Regions from separate parts of the Cellulosimicrobium sp. NPDC030954 genome, predicted to be linked through region 1. Evidence: predicted binding sites of a transcription regulator. Region 1 holds the regulator's gene; each other region holds the start of a gene.
What was found. The regulator HrcA, encoded in region 1, represses chaperone genes, less so after heat shock. The targets are predictions, from matches to a motif close to TTNGCACTCGNNNNNNNCGAGTGCNAA.
Positions count from the first base shown of each region.

Region 1 (2,198 bases):
CGTCCTCGTCGGGGTCGTCGTGGCCGACGCCGTCGTGCGGCTGCTCGGGGACGACCCCGCCGCCGTCGGGCCGGCGCTCGCGGGCGCCCTGCTGGTCGCCGGGGCGGGCAGCGGGACGGTCATCGCCCCGAACCAGACCCTCACGCTGTCCGAGGTGCCCGTGAGCCGCGCGGGCGTCGCGGGGAGCATGCTGCAGCTCGGGCAGCGCATCGGGTCGGCGGTCGGCATCTCGATCGTGCTCTCCGTGTACTACGGGGGCCTCGCGGGCGGCGACACGGCGGCGCACGCGACGGGGAGGGCGCTGCTCGTGACGATCGTGCTCGTCGCGCTCGCGCTCGTCGTCGGGCTCGCCGACCTGCGTTCGCGGCGAGCGGAGGACCGCGGGACGGGCCGCGCGGACGCGTAGGATTGGCACTCGGAGGTCGAGAGTGCCGACGCCCGCGCGCCCGCCCGGGGCGGCGACGGTGCGGCACACGGAGGTGGACGTGAGCGAGGAGCGCCGGCTCGAGGTGCTGCGGGCGATCGTCGAGGACTACGTCCTCACGCGCGAGCCCGTGGGGTCGCGCGTGCTCACCGAGCGGCACGGCCTCGGCGTGTCGCCCGCGACGATCCGCAACGACATGGCGGCTCTCGAGGACGCCGGGTACATCGCGCAGCCGCACACGTCCGCGGGCCGCATCCCCACGGACAAGGGCTACCGCCTCTTCGTCGACCGCCTCTCGGGCGTCAAGCCGCTGTCCGCGCCGGAGAAGCGCGCCATCGAGACGTTCCTGTCCGAGGGCGTGGACCTCGACGACGTCATCGCGCGCGCCGGCCGGCTGCTGGCGCAGCTCACGGGCCAGGTCGCGGTCGTGCAGTACCCGTCGCTGAGCCGGTCCGGGCTGCGTCACCTCGAGCTCGTGCCGGTCGGGGAGTCGCGCCTGCTCGTCGTGATCATCACCGACACCGGGCGCGTCGAGCAGCGCACGCTCGAGGTCGCGAACGTGCCGGACGAGGGCACCCTCGTCGAGGTCCGTGCGCGGCTCAACGCCGCCGCGGCCGGCAAGCGCCTCACGGACCTCGCGACGGGCCTCGCCGCGGTGACGGAGAGCTTCCACCCCGACGACGCCCCGCTCGTGCGCGCGGTGGGCGACCTCGTCGCCCAGACGCTCGCCGAGGAGAGCGAGGAGCGCCTCGTGCTCGCGGGCACGGCGAACCTGGCCCGGGCGGGCATGCGGTTCGAGCACGCGCTGCGCCCGGTCCTCGAGGCGCTCGAGGAGCAGGTCGTCCTCCTGGGCCTGCTCACGGAGATGGCCGCCGAGTCCGGCGTGAGCGTGCGGATCGGGCACGAGACCCAGCTCGAGGGCCTCGTGGAGACCTCCGTCGTGACGACCGGTTACGGTAACGACGGTGACACGGTCGCCCTCGTCGGCTCGATCGGGCCGACCCGCATGGACTACCCCGGGACCATCGCGGCGGTGCGCGCCGTCGCGCGCTACCTGTCTCGGGTGCTCGGCACGTGAGCCCCGCCGCGGCCTCCCCGCACGCGGCAGGCACCCTCGACGACCCGCCCCGTGCCGGCCTCACGACCCGCACCAGACCCTTCACGACCGGCCCCGTGCCGGCCTCACGACCCGCACCAGCAGAGAGTGACGTGTGAGCGACTACTACGAGATCCTGGGCGTGGCGCGCGACGCCAGCCAGGACCAGATCAAGAAGGCGTACCGCAAGCTCGCGCGCGAGCTGCACCCGGACGTCGCGGGCGAGGAGGCGGGCGACCGCTTCAAGGACGTGGCGCGCGCGTACGAGGTGCTCTCCAACCCGGAGAAGCGCCAGCAGTACGACCTCGGCGTCGACCCGAGCGCCCCCGGCGGGGGTGCCGGCCCCATGGGCGGCGGGTTCGGCTTCCAGGACATCTTCGAGACGTTCTTCGGCGGCGGCCAGGCGCAGCAGGGTCCCATCCCGCGCGCCCGGCGCGGCCAGGACGCGCTCGTGCGGCTCGACATCGACCTGTCCGAGGCCACGTTCGGCGCGCAGCGCGAGCTCCAGGTGGACACGGCGGTCGTGTGCGGGACGTGCGGCGGCTCGTGCTGTCGCCCGGGCACCTCGCCGCGCACGTGCGACGTCTGCCACGGCCGCGGCACGGTCCAGCGCGTCGCGCGCTCGTTCCTCGGCCAGGTCATGACGAGCGCCCCGTGCGCCGCGTGCCAGGGCTTCGG
Region 1 is NZ_JBVIFN010000002.1:277,895-280,092, forward strand. Features, by position in the region: gene ACZ402_RS06235 (MFS transporter) at 1-406, shown strand, start outside; gene hrcA (heat-inducible transcriptional repressor HrcA) at 486-1,502, shown strand; gene dnaJ (molecular chaperone DnaJ) at 1,636-2,198, shown strand, end outside.

Region 2 (2,198 bases), on a different contig from region 1:
CGCGCAAACGCGCCAGCACTTCCGCATCGCGTCAGCGTAGACCCGGACGCTGCATCGTTCTCGCCGTCCCCATGACCTCCTCTCCCCCTGCCGAACGGCCGTGACCTGGCCCTTCACCTTTCTCGCACAGGGGGCTTGAACAACTTCTGAAACGCTTGTAGGTTGTTCGCCATGGCTGAGATCTCAAGGCTTCCCGGGCCCGTCATGGAGCTGTGGGAATGGCAGTACCAGGGTTCGTGCCGCGACGCGGACGACACGTTGTTCTTCCACCCCGAGGGGGAGCGCGGCTCGACGCGACGACGTCGTGCGGAGGCCGCGAAGGCGATCTGCCACTCGTGCCCCGTCATGATGCAGTGCCGCGAGCAGTCGCTCCGCGTGCGCGAGCCGTACGGGGTGTGGGGCGGCCTGAGCGAGGACGAGCGGGCGGCGATCCTCGCCGGCGGCGCGCGCCGCACCGGCTGAGCACCGGCGGCACGACCAGCAGCAGCAGCACCACCAGCAGACCTGCACGGCACCGGTCCGACGTCGTACCGGGAGCACGTGCGCACGACCCGTGGGAACGGTGGGGCGACCGGCCACGGAACGCAGCAGGGCCCGCGACCGGACGGTCGCGGGCCCTGCTGCTGGAACGGGTCGGCGTCAGCCGACCACCACGGCGAGGATGTCGCGCGCGGACAGGACCAGGTAGTCCACGCCGCCGTACTTGACCTCGGTGCCGCCGTACTTGCTGTAGATGACCTTGTCGCCGACGCTCACGTCGAGCGGGACGCGGTTGCCGTTGTCGTCGACACGGCCCGGACCGACGGCCAGGACCTCGCCCTCCTGGGGCTTCTCCTTGGCGGTGTCCGGGATGACCAGGCCGGATGCGGTCGTGGTCTCGGCCTCGAGGGCCTTCACGACGATCCGGTCCTCGAGCGGCTTGATGGGGACCGACACGTCGGACCTCCCCTTTCGCGGTGAGAACTGCAACGGATGGGTCGAGCGCACCGGCTGGCCGTCGTCGCGGGTGCCGGACAGCCTGGTCGCACGTGGTGCCGCCTCCGCGGACGGTGGCGGCACGTCCTCAAATCTAGGTCGCCGTTAGCACTCGGTCAAGGCGAGTGCCAACGTCCGCCCCTCGGACGATCGCGGTCCCGGCTGCGCGTGGTCCCCGTCCCCCGTGGAAGGATCGACGCCATGGACGCCGCCACGCTGACCAAGCTGCTCAGCCCCGAGGGCTGGGCGCTGCTCGGCGCGCTCCCCCCATACGACGAGCAGCAGGCGCTCGTGCTCTCGGCGGGGCTGCGCGCGAAGGGCGTCGACCCCGACCTCGCCGCTGCGGCGCTCACGCAGTCGCGCCTGCGGGCCGCGGCCCGCGGCAAGCTCGGCGCGTTCGCCGACGGCATGCTCTTCACGCAGGCGGGGCTGGAGCAGGCGAGCCGGCTCGTCGTCGCCGGCCTGCACGCGCGCCGGTACCAGGACGCGGGGATCCGGCGCGTCGCCGACCTCACGAGCGGGATCGGCGTCGACGCGCTCGCCTTCGCGGCGGCGGAGCTGGAGGTGCTCGCGACCGACGTCGACGAGCTCACCGCGGCCATCGCGACCGTGAACCTGCGCCACTTCCCCGAGGCCGAGGTACGCCACGGCGACGGGCTCGCGCTGGACCTCGAGGGCGAGCGGGTCGAGGGCGTGTACGCCGACCCCGCCCGACGGACACGGGGCGGCAAGCGCGTGTTCGACCCGAAGGCCTACGCCCCGCCGCTCGACGCCGTGTGGGCGCTGCGCGAGCGGGTCCCCGCGGTCGGCATCAAGGTCGGCCCCGGGATCCCGCACGACGGCCTGCCCGCGGACGCCGAGACCGAGTGGGTCTCGGTCGACGGCGACGTCGTGGAGGCCGGCCTCTGGTTCGGGCCGCTCGCGCCCGAGGGGCCGGGCCGCTCGGCGCTCGTCCTCACCACGTGGACCGGGCCGGACGGGACCGAGCGCACCACGACGCGCCGGGTCGCCCACCGCCCGGGCGACGACGACGTCGTCCCCGACGTGGGCGGCGTCGGGCAGTACCTCTACGAGCCCGACGGCGCGGTCATCCGCGCGGGCCTCGTCGCCCACGCGGCGCGCGGGCTGGGCGGTCGGCTGCTCGACCGGACGATCGCGTACGTGACGACCGACTCCCCCGCGCCGCTCGACGCGACCGGCCTCGCCGACGGGCTCGCGCGCGG
Region 2 is NZ_JBVIFN010000001.1:828,303-830,500, reverse strand. Features, by position in the region: gene ACZ402_RS03520 (WhiB family transcriptional regulator) at 172-462, shown strand; gene groES (co-chaperone GroES) at 640-936, opposite strand; gene ACZ402_RS03510 (class I SAM-dependent methyltransferase) at 1,177-2,198, shown strand, end outside.
Region 2: groES (co-chaperone GroES) is a predicted target of HrcA. The motif match lies at 1,081-1,107, and genes of this name have one in related genera.

Region 3 (2,198 bases), on a different contig from region 1:
TCGCGAGCGGTGCGACGCCCGCGCCGGGCGGCGCCGGGGCGGCCGCGCCCGCGACGACGTGCCCGAACTGCGGGTCGCCGGCGCCCGGCGGCGCGCTGTTCTGCGAGAACTGCGGCTACGACTTCACCACGGGCGCCCTGCCCGACCCGGTCGAGCCGCCGTCCGCGCTCTCGCTCGACCCGCCGTCGCGCCCGACGCCCGCGCCCGCGACCTCCGCACCCCCGGTGCCGGGCACACCCTCCGGGTCCACGCCGCCCCCGCTGCCGACCTCCGCGGCAAGGTCCGCCGCGACGTCCCCGTCGTCGTCGACCCCGCCCCCGCTGCCCGCCCCGAGCCCCGCCGCCGCACCCGAGGCGGGCGCCCCGGGCGAGCCGGCGACGTCGGGCACCCACCTCCCGACGCCCCCGGTCCCGGGGCCGGACCAGTGGGTCGTGGAGATCTGGATCGACCCCGACTGGTACGCGGCGCAGCAGCCCGAGGACCCGATGCCCTCGGCGGGCCTGCCCGGCCTCGTCGTGCTGCGCGAGCGCAGCGTGCTCGTCGGCCGCCCGTCGGTGTCCCGCGGCATCCACCCGCAGGTCGACTGCGGCGCGGACACGGGCGTCTCCCGCCGGCACTGCCAGCTCAGCACGGACGGTCAACGGTGGTGGGTCGAGGACCTGCAGTCGTCGAACGGGACGTACGTGAGCCCCGCCGGCGAGCCGCTCCCCACGGACCCGGTCCCCGCCGGGCAGCGACGCGAGCTGTCCGACGGGGACCGGGTCTACCTCGGCGCGTGGACGCGGCTCGTCGTCCGCAAGGCGCTCCCGGGCGAGGTCTGAGCCGGCTCAGCCCTCGGTCGTCCGAGGCTCGGCCTCGGCCGTGATCTGGGTCGCCGCACCGCTGCTGCCCGCGCGGTGCGCGACCTCGATCCGGCGCGGCCGGGCCTCCTCGGCCACGGGGATCGTCAGCGACAGCACCCCGTCCTCGTACGACGCCGAGATCTGGTCGAGCGCGAGCCCGCGCCCCACCGTGAGCTGACGCGCGTAGGTCCCCGAGGGCCGCTCGCGCGCGAGCCACTGGACGTCGGGATCGGTCCGCGGGCTGCGCTCGGCGCGGATCGTCAGCGTGCGGTCCTCGACGGACACGTCGATCGTCCCCGGGTCGACACCGGGAAGGTCCATCGTCAGGACGTAGTGGTCGCCCGCCCGGAACAGGTCGAGCGGCATGCCGCCCGACGCCGACGCCGCGGTCGCGCGCGCCCCGGACGCGAGCTGGCCGACCAGGCGGTCCATCGCATCGAAGGTGGTCGTGAACGGGTCGATCATCGCAGCCACACCTCTCACCTCCTCGTCGGTCGGTCCCGGACCGTCCGGGACCGGTCGGTGGTCCCGCGAGGTAGGCACCTCGCAGGCGGCTACACCTCTGTTCTAGCACTCTCCCCCGGAGAGTGCCAAGAGCCGCCGTGGGCCGTCCCGGTGCACGCGGCAGAGGGGCGGTTGTCGACTTCCTCCGAGACCGGATCCCGCGACGACAGCCAGGTTGGTGGAACCCTCCAACCCGTTGTGCGATCCGTGCACGCGGCGACACCGCCGTCGTCCGCGTCCCCGTCGTCGCGCACCGCGCAGGGCCGGGAGAGTGGACCTGGCCACGACGGGTCGGGCACCGATCCGTCACGACGACGCAGGGAGCACCATGACCGACGCACCGACCACGGCGACCCCCGGGACGCCCGCGCCCGCCACGCAGACCACCGGTCCGGGAGCGGGGCGCCGCGCGCCGCTCGCGCTCGACGCGGGCGACGCCGCGCGCGTCGCGACCTTCGCGGCGCTGATCGCCGCGCTCGGGATGCCGGGGTCGATCGCGCTGTTCGGGAACGCGGTCCCGATCACGCTCCAGACGCTCGGCGTCATGCTCGCCGGGACGATCCTCGGCGCGTGGCGCGGCACGCTCGCGGTCGCGACGTTCCTCGCGCTCGCGGCGGCCGGCCTCCCGGTGCTCGCGGGCGGGCGCGGCGGCCTCGGGGCGTTCGTCGGCCCGTCCGCGGGCTACCTGCTCGGGTTCCTCGCGGGGGCGGCGGTCGTGGGCTGGCTCGTCGACCGGCTGCGCCGGGTGACGTTCGGCGGTGTGCTCGTCGCGTGCCTCGTCGGCGGGGTCGCGGTCGTCTACGCGTGCGGCGTGCCGGTCCAGTCCGCCGTCACGGGGGTACCGCTCGCGAC
Region 3 is NZ_JBVIFN010000003.1:68,168-70,365, forward strand. Features, by position in the region: gene ACZ402_RS07940 (FHA domain-containing protein) at 1-821, shown strand, start outside; gene ACZ402_RS07945 (Hsp20/alpha crystallin family protein) at 828-1,316, opposite strand; gene ACZ402_RS07950 (biotin transporter BioY) at 1,675-2,198, shown strand, end outside.
Region 3: ACZ402_RS07945 (Hsp20/alpha crystallin family protein) is a predicted target of HrcA. The motif match lies at 1,410-1,436, and genes of this name have one in related genera.

Region 4 (2,198 bases), on a different contig from region 1:
ACGCGACCCTGGATCAGGTCGGCGTCGCCCGCGCCCTCGACGATCGTGGTCTCGTCCTTGGTGACGACGACCTTGCGCGCCTGGCCGAGCAGGTCCAGCGTCGCGTTCTCGAGCTTGAGGCCCACCGTCTCGGTGATGACCTGGCCGCCGGTGAGGATCGCGATGTCCTGGAGCATGGCCTTGCGGCGGTCGCCGAAGCCCGGGGCCTTGACGGCGACGGACTTGAACGTGCCACGGATCTTGTTGAGCACCAGGGTCGCGAGAGCCTCGCCCTCGACGTCCTCGGCGATGATGAGGAGCGAGCGGCCGGCCTTCATGACCTGGTCGAGGACCGGGAGCAGGTCCTTCACGTTCGAGATCTTGGACTCGACGATGAGGACGTACGGGTCCTCGAGCACGGCCTCCTGGCGCTCGGGGTCCGTCTCGAAGTAGCGCGCGAGGAAGCCCTTGTCGAAGCGCATGCCCTCGGTGAGCTCGAGCTCGAGGCCGAACGTGTTCGACTCCTCGACCGTGATGACGCCCTCCTTGCCCACCTTGTCGAGGGCCTCGGCGATGAGCTCGCCGATCGCGGGGTCGCCGGCGGAGATGGCGGCCGTGGCGGCGATCTCCTCCTTGGTCTCGATGTCCTTGGCGGCGTTGAGCAGCTGCTCGGTCACCGCGTCGACGGCCTTCTCGATGCCGCGCTTGACGGCGATCGGGTTGGCGCCGGCCGCGACGACGCGCAGGCCCTCGCGCACGAGCGCCTGGGCGAGCACGGTCGCGGTGGTGGTGCCGTCACCCGCGACGTCGTCGGTCTTCTTGGCGACCTCCTTGACGAGCTCCGCACCGATCTTCTCGTACGGGTCCTCGAGCTCGATCTCCTTGGCGATGGAGACGCCGTCGTTCGTGATGGTCGGCGCGCCCCACTTCTTGTCGAGCACGACGTTGCGGCCCTTGGGGCCGAGGGTGACCTTGACGGTGTCGGCGAGGGCGTTGAGCCCGCGCTCCATGCTCCGACGAGCCTCCTCGTCGAAGGCGATGATCTTGGCCATGGGGAATGATCCTCCGCTGGTGGCGTATGGCGGTCGGCCGGCGCCCGCGACGGACGACCCGCGACGGGCGGCGTTCCTGTCACGCCGCCGGGGCGGGCCTCACCTGTCGACCTGGTGGGTTGCGCCGCACCCGCGGTGAGCGGCTGCCTGCGCTGTTCACTTCTGTCACTCTCATGACGAGAGTGCTAACGCCATTATTGGCACTCGCAGGGTGCGAGTGCAAGACAGCCCGCCAGGGCCGGTCCCCGTATCGCGACGGGCGAAACCCGCGGCACCGCGCACTCCGCCTAAGATGCGCGGTGTGATCCGCGCAACACCGTCGTGGCGCCTCGCAGCAGCCCTGGCCGGCTTCGTGCTGGTCCCCGCCCTCGGTCTCACCGCCGCGACCGCCGTCGCCGCTCCCACGGGCGAGCACATCGACCTGTACCAGGACGGCGTCGCCGTCGCGACCGCCCCCGACGGCGGCACCGCGCTCCTGCGCCTCGCCCCCGGGGCCGCCGTGACGTACCTCCCCGGCAGCCGCGTGCTCGACCCCATGTCGCTCGACCCGGTCGCGCTCGCCGACGGCGTCGACCCCGCGGACGGCGAGGCGGACCGCCTCGCGCAGGTCGCCGGGGCGCGGCTCGACGCGTCGGCGCTCCTCGACCCCGGCCTGGCGCAGGACGCCGCCGCCGCGTCGCGCGCCTGGCTCGTGTCCGGCGTCGTCCCCGGCGCGGACGGGCCGTTCGCCGCGCTCGGCGAGGCCGCGCTCCTCGACCTGCGCGCCCTCACCCTCGACGACGGCGCCGCGCTCGCCGCCGCCTCGCCCAAGTGGCGCTACGTGTGGCCGCGCGACGCGTCGTTCACGGCGGCGGCGTTCGCGCGCACCGGGCACGTCGACGACGCGCGGGACGTCCTCGGCTTCCTCGCCCGTGTCCAGGAGGACGACGGGTCGTTCCACGCGCGCTACCTGCCCGACGGCTCCGGCGTGCCCGACGACCGCGGCCTCCAGTCCGACGGCGTCGGCTGGGTGCTGTGGGCGGCCGACGTCGTGCTGGAGGAGACGCCCGCCGCCGAGCGGCGCGAGGTCGCCGCGGAGCTGCGGCCCCTCGTCGACGCCGCGACCGACCACGCGCTCTCGCTCGTGGACGGCGAGGACCCGCTGCCCCCGCCCTCCAGCGACTACTG
Region 4 is NZ_JBVIFN010000008.1:93,991-96,188, forward strand. Features, by position in the region: gene groL (chaperonin GroEL) at 1-1,031, opposite strand, end outside; gene ACZ402_RS15705 (glycoside hydrolase family 15 protein) at 1,324-2,198, shown strand, end outside.
Region 4: groL (chaperonin GroEL) is a predicted target of HrcA. The motif match lies at 1,194-1,220, and genes of this name have one in related genera.